DNA from 4 places in the Tardiphaga sp. 839_C3_N1_4 genome. Region 4 is predicted to be linked to each of the others. Evidence: riboswitches for the same ligand, from Rfam matches in the RefSeq annotation. Region 4 holds a riboswitch; each other region holds the start of a gene.
What was found. Region 4 has a riboswitch for cobalamin ahead of AB8A38_RS27580 (TonB-dependent receptor plug domain-containing protein). Riboswitches for the same ligand answer to the same signal wherever they lie in the genome.
Positions count from the first base shown of each region.

Region 1 (3,524 bases), 4.6 Mb from region 4:
TATCGAGGTCATGCTCGGCGATGGGCTCAATCCGGCTGCCAATCTCGGATCGTTCGACCGGATCATCGTGACCGCCGCCGTGGAGGAGGTGCCCGCGGCGCTGACCGACCGACTTGAGGAGGGGGGTATTCTCCTTGCGCCGGTTGGTCCTCACAATGGCGTCCAGACCCTGGTCCGGATCCGCAAAACCGGAGATGGATTGGAGCGAAAGGACCTCGTGGACGTGCGTTTTGTGCCAGCACTTCCGGGCATCGCGCGCGAACTCTGAAAAAAGTTCGTGAACGGCTGTCACGTGTTGGTCGCAAGGTTAAAGGCTTGGTAACGGAGACCGTGTTTACTCAATTCAGTTGTTTGTTGCGTATGAGTGAGTAACCAATGTCCAGCGTTGTCGAGTTGCTTTACTCGCGCCGCGCTCCGCAGGTCGCGGTGCTGGCGCTGATGTCTATCGGTTTTGCCGGCTGCAGCGCCGACATGCAGACACGGTTATCTCAGAATCCAAGTTTTGACTCGGGCCAGTCCCGTGGCTTTGGCTGGCAAGGTGAAACCACCGGCTCGGTACCGCAGCGAGCACCGCGCGCGCCGGTCGAGCGCCAGGAACTGCCGCAATATCAGCGCCCGGCCTATAATCCGCAGCCGCAGTATCAATCCCAGGCTTTGCCGCCGCCAATCTCGGCGCCGCAGTCCTATCCGACAGCTCGTCCGGTTGCGTCGGCTGCTCCCGTCAGCGGGGGCGGCAACGGTATGTATACGCCGCCGCCCGCACGCGCGCCGATCGAAACCACCGGCTCTACGGCGCCGCGCTCGGTTGCAGCGACCAACGGCCTTGCCCGTGATGGCGGCACCTCGATCATCGTCGGCACCAGCGATACGCTCGATGGTCTGGCGAAGCGCTACAACGTCTCGTCGGCTGCGATCCTGCAGGCCAACGGCTACAAGGGGCCGCGCGCTCTGTCGCCCGGCCAGTCGCTGATCATTCCGCGCCAGGGCGCCGCGGCAACTCCGGCCGTTGCCGCCGCTCCGAGCAAACCTGCCGTCGGCGCATCGACCACGCATTTCGTCAATCGCGGCGATACGCTGATGAGCATTTCGCGCCGGAACAACGTGCCGGTGGCCGAACTCGCGCGCGCCAATGGTCTGGCGCCGACTGCCCAATTGAAGCTTGGCTCCAAGATCACGGTACCCGGCGCGCGTACGGCCAATGCAGCTCCTGCAGCCGCGCCGCTCGCTGCGCCCGTCGCAGCCGTGACGGCTGCTCCGGCTGGCGCGGTCACGTCCGCTGCTGTGGCCCGTGTTGCTTCTGCCGAACCTGCACAGAAGGCCCGTCTCGCAAGTGCCACGACGACGCCTGAAGAAACCACGCCGGAATCGCCGACTAAAGCCGCTGACGCAACCGGCGCTTTGCCGACGTTCCGTTGGCCGGTGCGCGGCCGCGTGGTCACAGGCTATGGCGCCAAGACCAATGGCAAGTCCAACGACGGCATCAACGTCGCCGTGCCGGAAGGCACGCCGATCAAGGCTGCCGAAGATGGCGTCGTTGCCTATTCCGGCAACGAGCTGAAGGGTTACGGCAATCTGGTCCTCGTTCGTCACTCCAACGGCTACGTCACCGCATATGCCCATGCGAGTGAGCTGATGGTGAAGCGTGGCGAGACCATCAAGCGCGGTCAGGTGATCGGCAAGTCCGGCCAGTCTGGTGAGGTTACTTCGCCGCAGCTTCACTTCGAGATCCGCAAGGGCTCGTCGCCGGTCGATCCGCTGCAGTTCCTCAACGGGGCGTAAGCGCAATCCACGAAGTGTAGTTCGCATTTAAGCAAGCCCGGCCTCGTGCCGGGCTTGATGCGTTTGATCTCGGGGCTACGGCCCACTCCAGCTCCGGCGTCTTCAACGCGCTGCTGCGAGTGGGCAGCTTGCGCACGCAAGCTCGGTTGACTGCCGCGCGATGTTGCCCATATGTGGACATGTCGTGGTTCTTCGGGAAGGTTTGCCCGAAGCTAAGAGGGAAGCCGGTGAGGCGTTAAGCCAAGGCCGGAGCTGCCCCCGCAACTGTAAGCGGTGAGCCGCTGTCCATTAAAGTCACTGAGACCTGCAAAGGTTTTGGGAAGGCCGGACAGCAGCATTGACCCGCGAGCCAGGAGACCTGCCTCGACAACATAAACGTCCTCGGGCGGGGTGTCCCGGTGGTGCGGTTGCGATTCCGCGACTGCCGTCGTGGAATCCAGACGTGTCACTTTGGCCTTTTGCCCCCAATCATTGGGGTTAAGCCATGTCTACTGTGTCAAAGTCTACTTCTTCCAAGTCTTCTGCCAAATCTACGTCCTCGCTTCCTGTTGCTACGTTGGGAACGCCACGGATCGGTCCGCGGCGTGAGCTCAAGATGGCGCTGGAAAGCTATTGGTCCGGTGCAATCGACGAGAATGCGCTGATCGATGTCGGCGTCGGGCTGCGTGCCGCAAACTGGGCACGTCAGAAGTCGCTCGGGATCACGGTTATGCCGTCGAACGACTTCTCATTCTACGATCAGGTACTCGATACCAGCGTCATGGTAGGCGCCATTCCGAAGGTCTATGGCTGGAAGGGAGGAGACGTTTCCTTCGCGACCTATTTTGCCATGGCGCGTGGATCACAAGGCGATGCGCATGACGAGGCCTGCACGCACGGCTCTCATACGCATGATACGTCGCAAGGCGTACCAGCACAGGAGATGACCAAATGGTTTGATACCAACTACCATTTCATGGTGCCTGAACTGGCGCAGGATCAGACCTTCAGTCTCGCATCGCGCAAGCCGATCAAGGAGTACGAGGAGGCGAGATCGCTGGGTTATCAGACACGACCTGTGCTGGTTGGGCCTGTGACCTATCTCAAACTGGCCAAGAGTATGGATGCGTCATTCGACCCGGTGACGCTGCTCGATCGATTGCTGCCGGTTTATGTCGAGGTACTCGGCGAACTGGCCGACAAAGGGGCCGAATGGGTGCAACTGGATGAGCCGTGTCTCGTGCTCGATCTCGATGCACTCGCCCGGCAAGCGCTGCAGCGGACCTACGCTGCCTTTGCAGAAGCGGTCCCGCAGCTCAGGATCATGCTAAACACTTACTTTGGCGAACTTGGCGATAACCTCGATCTGGCCCTGTCGCTTCCCGTCGCCGGACTTCATCTCGATCTGGTCCGTGGATCGGAGCAGTTCGACGAAGTAGCTGCGAAGGCACGGAAGGACCTGATCCTCTCGCTCGGCGTGATCGACGGACGCAATATCTGGCGGTCCGATCTGTCCAGTCTGCTCGATGGGGTGGAGCCCATGGTCGATCTCCTGGGGAGGGATCGCGTTGAGCTCGCGCCGTCCTGTTCGCTGCTACATGTGCCGATTGATCTGGGCCTCGAGACTGATCTCGATCCGGACGTCAAAAGCTGGCTGGCTTTTTCGATCCAGAAGATGGAAGAGCTGGCCGCACTTGGAGCAGCGCTGGCTGGCAGCCGCGCTGATGTCGCTGCAACGCTTGCCGCGTCGGATGCCGCGGCGGCTG
Region 1 covers NZ_JBPWQD010000001.1:1,190,768-1,194,291, reverse strand. Annotated here, with positions in the region: gene AB8A38_RS06020 (protein-L-isoaspartate(D-aspartate) O-methyltransferase) at 1-268, shown strand, start outside; gene AB8A38_RS06015 (peptidoglycan DD-metalloendopeptidase family protein) at 376-1,779, shown strand; cobalamin riboswitch at 1,948-2,159, shown strand; gene metE (5-methyltetrahydropteroyltriglutamate--homocysteine S-methyltransferase) at 2,264-3,524, shown strand, end outside.
Region 1: it holds a riboswitch for cobalamin, as region 4 does, so the genes downstream of both, metE (5-methyltetrahydropteroyltriglutamate--homocysteine S-methyltransferase) here and AB8A38_RS27580 (TonB-dependent receptor plug domain-containing protein) in region 4, are expected to answer to the same signal.

Region 2 (3,524 bases), 2.9 Mb from region 4:
CCGAAGGTGGTCTCGGGCTTGTGGATCGTCCCTGCAGCGAATGCATCGATGATGCCGTTCTTGAAGTCATGGCCGCGCGGATGGCAGGCACACACTTCGTGGCGCTGATGATCGGTGAAGGCGTCGTACTCAAGACCCAGCACATCCATCTCGACACCCGCTGTCACGAGCGCCACCACGGGCCGCTTGTGCTTGGGAATGCCCGGTGTCGTGTGAAGCGCGATGGCGTCCCAGACATCGTCGATGTCGCGCTCATCAATCCTGTGGTTGCGTAGAAAGTCCGCGGCAGCATTCGCGCCATCGACCTCGAAGCGTTCCTCCTTGCTCGCATAAGGCGCCTGCAGGCCCATGTCGTGAAACATCGCGCCGACATAAAGTAACTCGGAATCGACCTTGAGACCCTTGCGCTGCCCGGCGAGCGCGCCGAACAGGAAAACCCGATTGGAGTGATGATACAGAAGATCGCTTTCGGTATCGCGCACCAGTTGATCGACTTGGCGGGCGAGGGCGCTGTCTGGCACTTTGATGCCGGCTATGGTCTTGCTCATGGGATGCTCCTTGCAATCTGGATTGTCATCCACCCTTGTCGCCCCGGCGCGTTGTATCCTCAATCGCCCGGCCACCTTCGAGACTGCCATTCACCCGTGATTTCCTGCCGCAAGACGACTATCTGTTCAGAATGACCTGGGCCTGTCCTCGCCATTGGAATGAAGCCTCACCATGAAGAGCGTTGCCCTCGCGATATTCCCCGGCGTCCAGTCGCTGGATGTGGCCGGTCCGCTCGATGTGTTCATGGAGGCCAATGGCTTCGTCGCGCCGGGCGACGGCTACGACATCACACTTGTCGCTGCAGACTGCGCGCCGCTGCGTGCATCGAACGGCCTGAGGATGTCCGCTGATCTGACGTTCAGTGACGCGGACAAACCCTGGGATCTGGTTCTGATGGCCGGCGGGCCGGGGCTGCCGACGGCTGAAGCCGATCCGCAGCTTACACAGTGGCTGGCCAATGCGGCGCTCCATGCGGAGCGTTATGGTTCGGTGTGCACCGGGGCATTCGCGCTCGGCCATGCAGGCTTGCTCGACGACAAGACGGTGACGACACACTGGCAGAATGCGCCGCTATTGGCGCTGCGTTTCCCCAAAGCGCATGTGGAGTTCGACCGCATCTATAGTCGTGACGGCGCCCTGGTGACGTCGGCCGGCGTCACCGCAGGCATCGATCTGGGTCTTGCTCTGGTCCAGGAAGATCATGGCGCGGAGGTCGCGCTGGCCGTGGCCAAGCGTCTTGTCGTTGTCGCGCAGCGCCAGGGTGGTCAGTCGCAATTCAGTCCCTATCTGGTGCCGCCGGCCGAGTCGGGCTCGCCGATCGCGCGAGTTCATGCCCATGTGATGGCCCATCTGCGCGATGCGCACAGCGTGGACGAACTGGCCGATGTGGCGGGCATGAGCGCGCGGACTTTCGCGCGGACATTCAAGCAGGAAACAAGGATGACTCCGGCGGATTTTGTCGAAGGCGCTAGGATCGACACGGCGCGTAACCGCCTCGAAGGCAGCGATCTGCCGCTGAAAGTCGTGGCTTATGAATCCGGTTTCACCACCGCCGAACATATGCGTCAGGTGTTCGTACGACGGCTCGGCCTGACGCCCAGCCAGTATCGGGCCAGCTTTCGCGCGGTCTGATTCTGCTCAGGCGAGTTGCAGCGAAGAAATCGGATCGCTGGCGGGGAAGCTGTCCATCAGCGCCTCGTTCAGCATCTCGTCGAGCCGGCGCCGGGCGGTCTGCTCCGTCGTCTCGAACGCCGCGAGTGCGCCCGGATGCTCGACGAAAGCGTTGAGTTTGATCCTCTCAGTGGTCGTTACCAGGTTGCGCATCGCATCCTCCATCGGTTGATGACGGTGTTTTGCGCCTCACGGTCCTTTCGGACAACGAATCGCATCGTTCAGAAACGGCCAACGACCCCGCGGTTTCCGCCACGCAAGCGGTTGTCCACTGAACCAACAGCCCTACCGAATTTGTTGCGTTCGGCGCCAATGCTCGCTTGACACTTCACCGCGGGTAACACCAAATGTAGACGTCACGGTCCGCCCTGTCGCAAGACTTGGTGGCTAAGAGGGAAGCCGGTAAAGACGTTGTTTTGCGTCATATTCCGGCGCTGCCCCCGCAACTGTAAGCAGTGAGTCTGTTTCGATCGAAGTCACTGATGCGCAAGCGTCGGGAAGGCTGAAACAGACATTGACCTGCGAGCCAGGAGACCTGCCGCGACACCAGAACGTCCATGGGCGGGGTGTCCCAGCGGTCGCTTGCAGGCAATGCCGGCGGATCTCCGCCGTGTATTTTGCAGCGTCCTTTCGGCCCCAGCCCCCATTGCTTGATGCATCACACGGGGTCTTGCCGATGCCTACTTCATCTTCTGTTTTGTCCAACGGACGCGATGCGGCTCATGCGCCGCTGATTCAACTGTCGCCGGAAACGCTCGCTGCGCCTGCGCGCGAACCCTCAATGCAGATCATCCGGCGCAACGGCACCGTATCTCCCTTCGACGGCAGCAAGATTTCCGTGGCCATGACCAAGGCTTTCCTTGCGGTCGAGGGCCACACGGCAGCGGCGTCGCGCCGCGTCCATGAGGCGGTGGAACAACTGACCGGCGAAGTCGTGGCGGCGCTGACGCGCCGCGTCAGTGAAGGCCGCACCTTCCATATCGAGGACGTCCAGGATCAGGTGGAACTGGCGCTGATGCGCAGCGAGCACCACAAGGTGGCCCGCGCCTATGTGCTGTATCGCGAAGAACGCGCGCGGACCCGCGCCGAGGAACTGGCCGCCAAGCCGGCGCTCGTCTCCACCGCACCGGTGCTGCATGTCACGCTCGCCAACGGCACCCGTGCGCCGCTCGATTCGGCGCGTCTGGCGCTGATCGTCAACGAGGCCTGCGCCGGTCTCGACGGAGTCGATGCCGCCCCGGTGCTCGAGGAAACCCGCCGCAATCTCTATGACGGCATCACGCTGGATGAACTGGCACTGGCCGGCATCATGGCCGCGCGCACGCTGGTGGAGCAGGAGCCGAACTACACCTTTGTCAGCGCCCGCCTGCTCCTCGACAAGCTGCGCACCGAAGTTCTGTCCTTCGTTCACGGCAGCCCGACCCACGCGTCACAGGCCGATATGACGACGCGTTACGCCGAATATTTCAGCGCCTATATCAAGACCGGCATTGCGGCGGAGCTGCTCGATCCCGAACTCGCGCGCTTCGATCTCAAGCGAATCGCTGCCGCGCTGAAGCCGGAAGGGGACCTTCAGTTCCAGTTCCTGGGCCTGCAGACGCTCTATGACCGCTACTTCCTGCATGTGCAGGGCAATCGCATCGAACTGCCCCAGGCCTTCTTCATGCGCGTAGCCATGGGCCTCGCGCTACGCGAGATCGACCGCGAAGCCCGCGCCATCGAATTCTACAATCTGCTGTCGTCGTTCGACTTCATGGCCTCGACGCCGACGCTGTTCAATTCGGGCACGCTGCGTCCGCAGCTGT
Region 2 covers NZ_JBPWQD010000001.1:2,888,202-2,891,725, reverse strand. Annotated here, with positions in the region: gene AB8A38_RS13885 (HD domain-containing protein) at 1-548, opposite strand, end outside; gene AB8A38_RS13880 (GlxA family transcriptional regulator) at 721-1,680, shown strand; gene AB8A38_RS13875 (hypothetical protein) at 1,687-1,872, opposite strand; cobalamin riboswitch at 2,062-2,276, shown strand; gene AB8A38_RS13870 (ribonucleoside-diphosphate reductase subunit alpha) at 2,396-3,524, shown strand, end outside.
Region 2: it holds a riboswitch for cobalamin, as region 4 does, so the genes downstream of both, AB8A38_RS13870 (ribonucleoside-diphosphate reductase subunit alpha) here and AB8A38_RS27580 (TonB-dependent receptor plug domain-containing protein) in region 4, are expected to answer to the same signal.

Region 3 (3,524 bases), 1.9 Mb from region 4:
CATAGATCTTGTCGAACAGGTTGTAGACGCGCAGTGACACCGCGGTGTTGACGTCCGGCTTCCACTGCAGGCCCGCATTGACCAGTGTGTAGCTCGGCATTTCCAGCGTATTGGCACTGTCGGCGAATGTCTTGCCGACGATCTGCACACCGGCATTAGCCGACCAGTTCGGCGCAAAACCCCATGTTGCCCAGATGTTGGAGACGTTCTGTGGCACGCTGACGGGAACATTGCCCGCAAAGTTCACGCCACTGGGCTGCAGGAAGTCGTCATACTTCGCGCGCAGGAAAGCGGTATTGGCATCGATGCGCCAGCCGTGATCGAGCACGAGGCCGATCGACGCCTCGACACCGCGCGACGACTGCCGGCCGACTTGCACCACCAAGTCGAGATTGTTCGGGTCGCGCGCCAGCAGATTGTTTTTCTCGATCTGATAGGCGGCCAGCGTCCACTCGCCGCGGCCGCCCCAGAACGATTGCTTGACGCCGATCTCGGCCTGCTTGCCGGTCGCCAGCTCAAACTTCGCATTGGCGTTGCTCGCCGAGATCAGTCCGCCGACCGTATCCGCCGCCGTGGAATACTGGCCGTAGAACGCGAGATTCTGGATGGGGGTATAGACCGCACCGACACGCCAGGATGTCGCCGAATAGTCCCGTGTGTAGCTGTTGGCGGGATTGCGGTAGTCGGTTCGTTCGACGGTCGGTTGGTCCTGGCGGACGCCCGCGATCAGCGACAATTGTTCGGTGACGGCCAGTCGGTTTTCCGCGAAGAACGCGTACTGATTGGCGACGCTCTTGAAGCCGGGAATCGTCGGATCGGGGCTACTGAACAGGCCGGGATCGAAATTATATGGATTGACCGACGACGTACCGCCATAGGGCGAATTGTTAGTGTGCTTGAAGTCGATGCGGTTGACGTCGAAGCCTGCCACGAAGGTGTTGACCATGCCGAACAGATGGCCCTGGAAGGTGGCGTCCATGCGGTCGCCGATCTGCTGCTGCTGGTGGAAGATTTCGAAATAGTCGCTGCGATCGATCAGGCCGGTGCCGGAGTTGAAGCCGTAGATCTCGACCTCCTTCCAGTGGCGCTTCGCATACATGTAATAGAGCGTGTTGCGCAGGGTGATGCCGTCACTGACCTGCCACTCGGTCTTTACCTGGCTCCAGCTGTCCTGATAGCGAATGTTGCTGTCGCTGACATTGTAGTTCTTGAAGCGGATCGCCTCATTGAGCTGGCCATTGATCAGCGGCGTGCCGAAATATTTTGACGGATGGCGGTCGCCATAGTCGGTGGAGAGCGTCCAGGTGATGTCCTCGGTCTGCTTGATCTGCACCGCGGCGTGCAGCGCGATGTTCGAGGTGTTGTCGCGATCGACCCAGCCATCGGACGCGTTGCCGGTGACGGCGATGCGATAGGCAACGTCCTTGCTGACCGGACCGCCGCTATCGAGGGCGATGCGGCGCGTCATGTTGCTGTCGAGCGAGATTTCAGCCTGGTTGCGTGGCACCCAGAGCGGCAATTTCGAAATCACGTTGATGGCGCCGCCGATAGCGCCTTCGCCATACATGACGGAGGCCGGGCCGCGCAGTACTTCGATCTTCTCGGCGGTCCAGGTGTCGAAGGGGAAGTTCACCGTGCCGGAGCCGACATAGAGGCGCGTGCCGTCATAAAGCGAAGTGACGGAGCCACTTCCGGCGAAGCCGCGGGTGCTGAAAGCGATGCCGCCATTGCCGGGTTCGCCGATGGCCGTAAAGCCGGTAGCATTCTGCGTGACGGCATCGACCACGTTCTGCTGGCCGCGTTCGGCCATAGTCTCGGCGGAGATCACTTCGACGCTGGCCGGCGTCTGCAGGCGCGTGAGGCCGAGGCGGCTGCCCGTGGATGTCGTGCCGGTGAGGTTGAGCGTCGGCGCTGCGAAGACAGGGCCTGTCGGCGTGGCAACCGGCGCGCCGGTATTGGCGGCGACATTGCGCTGCTGCCGCGAGCGCGCAGCGCGCGATGCAGTGCCGTTCGTGGCGCGGCGTGCCCGCTGAGGCGTCGCTGACGGCTGAACTACAACAGGATCGAGCGTCTGGCTGGGCTGTGCAGCTTGTGCCCAGCTTTCACTCGGACACAACAAGCAGGAGAGAGCAATAGAATAAAGAAAGGGCGTATGTCGCTTCAATGCGACTGGAGAAACGGAGGTCATGAACAGGACTCGCGGTTACGTGGCACGTCACCGCAAACCAAGTCGCCCCGCCGCTTTCAAACAGGCAGTGTGACTTCCACCAGGACACCCCGCCCAATGTGCTCGCGTGTGACCACGACTGGCGGCAGGTCTCCTGGCTCGCGGGTCAGTGCCTGTCGCCGCCTTCCCAGGTGAATACCCAGTGGCTCTTGGCGCAGGCTCGCCGCTTACAGTTGCGGGGGCAGCCGCGGAATCGGGGGATCCCCCTCACCGCATTCCCTTTTGATCCCCGAAGGGGAACCGTCGCATTCACGTTAAGGTGAAATTTCCAAATGTGTCAATCAAGCTGCCAGTCATTCGCAGCTTGCTTTGGCGGGTGTTGATATTGCGCATCACCTGTCATCGCAGCGTCAAGCGATCTGCCTAGAGCCACTGGTGCCAGAGCCAGGATCAGGAGTTCGCCATGGCACTACGTTTATCCCGTCGCCGCTTCCTCGCGCACTCAGCCGTAACAGGCGCAAGCTTCCTGGCGATGCCTTACCTCAGCCGCGCGCAGGATCGTCCGGTCGTGTCGCATGGCGTGCAGTCCGGCGATGTCGGGACGAGCAGCGGCATGATCTGGTCGCGCGCCGATCGCCCGGCGCAGATGATGGTGGAAGTCGCCACGACCGAATCCTTCAGCAATGTGCGCATGTTGCCGGTTATCACGGCGCTGCTCGAGAGCGATTTCACGGCGAAGCTGTTGCTCGATAATCTGCCCGCGGGACAGGACATCTTCTACCGCGTCAAATTCCGCGATCTGTCGCATCCCGAAATCGTCAGCGAACCTGTGATCGGCCGCTTTCGCACCGCGCCGGCCGATCGCCGCGATGTATCCTTTGTCTGGGGCGGCGATGTCGCCGGGCAGGGCTGGGGCATCAATGCCGAGGATGGCGGCATGGTCACCTTCGCCACCATGCGCAAGCACAACCCAGATTTCCTGATCCATTCCGGCGATACGATCTACGCCGATGGTCCGATCCTGGCTGAAACGAAACTGCCTGACGGCACGATCTGGAAGAACACCATCACGGTGCCGGAGAAGGCGAAGGTCGCCGAAACGCTCGATGAATTCCGCGCCGCGCACAAATACAATCTACTCGACGACAATGTCCGCGCATTCAATGCGCAGGTGCCGATCTTCGGCCAGTGGGACGATCACGAGGTTACCAACAACTGGTCGCTCTCGAAGCAGTTGCCGTCGTCTTACAAGGAGCGCGACATCACAATGCTCGCGGCGCGGGGCGCGCGTGCCTTTCACGAGATGTATCCGATCTCTATCAATCCGGCCGAACCCGGCCGGGTCTATCGCACGCTG
Region 3 covers NZ_JBPWQD010000001.1:3,856,114-3,859,637, reverse strand. Annotated here, with positions in the region: gene AB8A38_RS18415 (TonB-dependent siderophore receptor) at 1-2,188, opposite strand, end outside; cobalamin riboswitch at 2,295-2,487, opposite strand; gene AB8A38_RS18410 (alkaline phosphatase D family protein) at 2,631-3,524, shown strand, end outside.
Region 3: it holds a riboswitch for cobalamin, as region 4 does, so the genes downstream of both, AB8A38_RS18415 (TonB-dependent siderophore receptor) here and AB8A38_RS27580 (TonB-dependent receptor plug domain-containing protein) in region 4, are expected to answer to the same signal.

Region 4 (3,524 bases):
ACCAGCAGGCGCAGCCGGCTCACATTGACACCGAGGCTCTGTGCAGTTTCTTCGCCGAGGCTCAATGCACGAAAGGCCGAACGCTGGCTCATCAGAATGATTGCGCCGGCGACAATGAACGGCAGCGCCAGTGTGACGTGGCGGAAGCTGCGGTCTTCCAGCGAGCCGAGCAGCCAGAATGCAATTTCGAGCGCGGCGAAGGGATTGGGCGACAGGTTCATCACCAGCGCCGTCGCGGCACCTGCGAGACTGGAGATTGCGAGACCCGCGAGGATCAGCAGCAGCAGACCGGCATTGCGGCCGGCGATACCAAGCAGCACGAACACCGACAGGAACGCCATCGTGATGCCGGCAACGGGCAGTGCCCATGAGCGGACATCGGCCAAACCGAGCGAGATCATCAGTACCGCGCCGAAGGCCGCCGATTGCGGCGCGCCGAACAGGGACGGCGAGGCGAGGGGATTGCGTAGCAATCCCTGCAACGCTGCACCGGACAGGCCGAGGATTGCGCCGATGGCCAGAGCAAGGATCGCGCGTGGCAGGCGGATTTCGCGCACGATGATCTGCTGCACGTCGCTGCCGCCGCCGAACAATGCATCGAGCACCGTCAGCGGCGAGAGTTTGACAGGTCCCGTGCCGAGCGAGCCCAGTGCCAGCAGCGTCACGAGACCGACGAGCGCGATGGTCGCGATCGTCCGGCGTCGTGCTGCTGGCGCTATGCTCACCATGTGGCGTTGAAGCCTGCGTAAGCCGCAGGTCCCGTCGTGCCGAAGTTCAGCACTTCCTGGTAATGCTCATTCAGGATGTTCTCGCCGCGGGCGAAGACCTTCCAGTTAGCGTCGATCTTGTACTCGGTATAGAGATCGACGCGGGTATAGGCATCGACCTGACCGACTTGATTGGCGCTGCTGAAGCGCTTCGACACGGTCGTGACGCGCGGCTCGATCATCCACTTGTCGGTGGGCGTGATCGTGAGTGCGAAGCGGGCGAAGTTCTTGGGACGACGTGCCAGCACCGTGTCGGTGCCGAGATCCTGGGCGTGCAGGTAAGTGTAGGCCACGTTGAATTTCACCCAGCCCGGAATGACATCGACATTGCCGCCGACTTCGAGACCGCTGGTCTCGGCGCGGGCGACGTTGACGTAATAGCCGAGCGGACGGGACGCATCGGAGACAAAGTTGATCAGATTGCTGTAGTCAGTGGAAAAGCCTGTGACCGATAGTACGACGCGGCCGTTGAAGAGGCTCTGGTCGATGCCGGCGTCATAGCCGAAATTGGTTTCCGGCGTGAGGTTTCTGCTGCCGTAGGTCGTGTCGTAAAGCTGAAACAGCGTCGGCGCTTTTGCGCCGGTGCCAGCGCTGGCGCGGAATTTGGTGCCGGTTTCCGTAATGTTGTAGGCGGCGGTGGCGCGCCATGTCTCGAAGCGGGCAACATCGACGACGTCATCGACCCGGCCACCGAGCGTGACGTTGAGCCGTTCGCCGATCGGCACAGACCACAAAGCGAAGATCGAGTTGGTGTCTTGCTGTTTGGCTAGCAGCGGCGTCTGCGGGCCAGCGACAGGCGAGATATTCGTGCTGTAGGTCTGTGCGGTCTCGGTCTGTGTCTTGGCACCATAGACGAGGGAGCCGAATGCGCCGAGCTTCAGGGTCGCCTGATATTCGGCACCGAGACTGTTGCCGACATAATCGGAGATCTTCGAGGTGGTGTTCTGCGGCAACATGTTGGTCTTGTACGTCACTTCATTGAACATTCGCTCGGTGTGGGTGTTCGAGATTGTGACGTTATGCGTGAGAATGCCACCAAATGAATCAATACCCACGCGGCCATAAACGGTTTGGAGGAGTCGCGTGGCCGCGGAAGGCGTGTCCGGGAAGGCACCGGTCGCGTAATCGTAGGCCGAGCGCGTGAACGAGTGGACGATGCCTGACTCAAGCCGAATGCCTTCGCCCGCATCGTAGCCGATGCGCGCGGAGCCGCCGACGCGATCGAAACTGTCGTTTTCGAGATTCGGAAACTTCGCTTCGAGGGCAGGGATGCGGTAGCCGTAACGCGAGAAGCCGTTGCTGTGCTGGCCGCCACCGGTGAAGGCGTAGGACCATGGGCCGTTGGAGCCGGTCAGCGATCCCTGCGTGACGACGGTGCCATAGCTGCCGGCTTCCGTGCGCACATTGACCTGCGCGGGGCCGGAGCCCTTCTTGGTGATGATGTTGACCACACCGCTCATGGCATCGGATCCATAAAGCGCGCTCTGCGGTCCCTTCAGGACTTCAATGCGCTCGATGGCGGAGGGCGTGAACATGGCGAATTCGAAGTCGCCTGATGCGGCCGTGGGATCGTTGACACGGATGCCGTCGATCATCACCAGCGTCTGGCCGGTGTTGCCGCCGCGCAGGCGCACATTCGCCGTGCCGCCGGGGCCGCCGTTTTCCGTGATGTCGAGACCAGGCACGGTGCGCAGCGCATCAACCAGCGAGCCGGGATTGCTGGTCGCGATGGTTTCGCCTGACACGACGCTGATCGAACTGCCGGTGCGATTGAGTTGCTCGGGCGCTCTGTCCGCCGTCACCACGATTTCGGAGAGTTGCTCGGCACTGGACTGCGCATGCGCAGCACTGTGAGAGCAGGACAGAACAACAACGGCCGCAGTGCCTGCGGCCAAATTCCGGATAGTCATTTAACCCCTTCCGTCGACCCACCGTCGAACGAGTGTGAAACTCGTTACCGGCCGGTCTCCTGGCTCGCGGTGGTCTCCCGGTCCGCCTTCCCGAATCTGCGATGCAAATTCAGTGGCTTTGTGGACCCGGAATGGCCGCTTACAGTTGCGGGGGCAGCCGCGGCATAGGGGATATTTCCCCGCACCGCATTCCCGTTTCACCTCCTCGCGGAGGCACCGATAACGACAGACAGGAAGCACAGCACGCCGCGCGGTGCAACAGCCATCGCCGCGTTGCGGACTCTATTGCTCCACCTGTAGCGCGGCGAGCACGTCGTCGGGACGTTCGACCATCATCATGTGGCCCGTGCCCGGCAGAATCACCGTGCGGGCGTTTTTCAATGCGGCGGCGAGGGTCTTGCCGGCCTTGGCGGGAGTCATCATGTCCCGCTCGCCGAGGATGAGCGTGACAGGGATATCGAGCTGGGCCGCAGCGGTCAGCGCATTCTGGTATGTATTGCAGGCGTTGAGATCGGCGAACAGCACGCCCGGCTTTGTGGCTTCCAGCACGCGCTGCGCACCGCTATGCATCCACAACCCCGGCGCGAGGCTGCCGCCGAGCTCGGCGCGAAAGCCGAGACCCCAGATCGACACCATGTCGATGGCGGAATGCTGGTTGGCTTCGGCGTCCTTCAACAGATCCGGGCCGACGGTCATCGTTCCTGCCGTGCCCATCAGATCGAGGCGTGTGATTTTACCGGGATGCCGAGCTGCGGTCTCCAGCGCGATCAGCGAGCCCATGGAATGGCCGATCAGCCGTGCAGTCTTTGCGCCGGATGCGTCGATCAACGCCGCAGTCCAGTCGGCG
Region 4 covers NZ_JBPWQD010000001.1:5,763,631-5,767,154, forward strand. Annotated here, with positions in the region: gene AB8A38_RS27575 (FecCD family ABC transporter permease) at 1-728, opposite strand, end outside; gene AB8A38_RS27580 (TonB-dependent receptor plug domain-containing protein) at 722-2,677, opposite strand; cobalamin riboswitch at 2,710-2,913, opposite strand; gene AB8A38_RS27585 (alpha/beta fold hydrolase) at 2,960-3,524, opposite strand, start outside.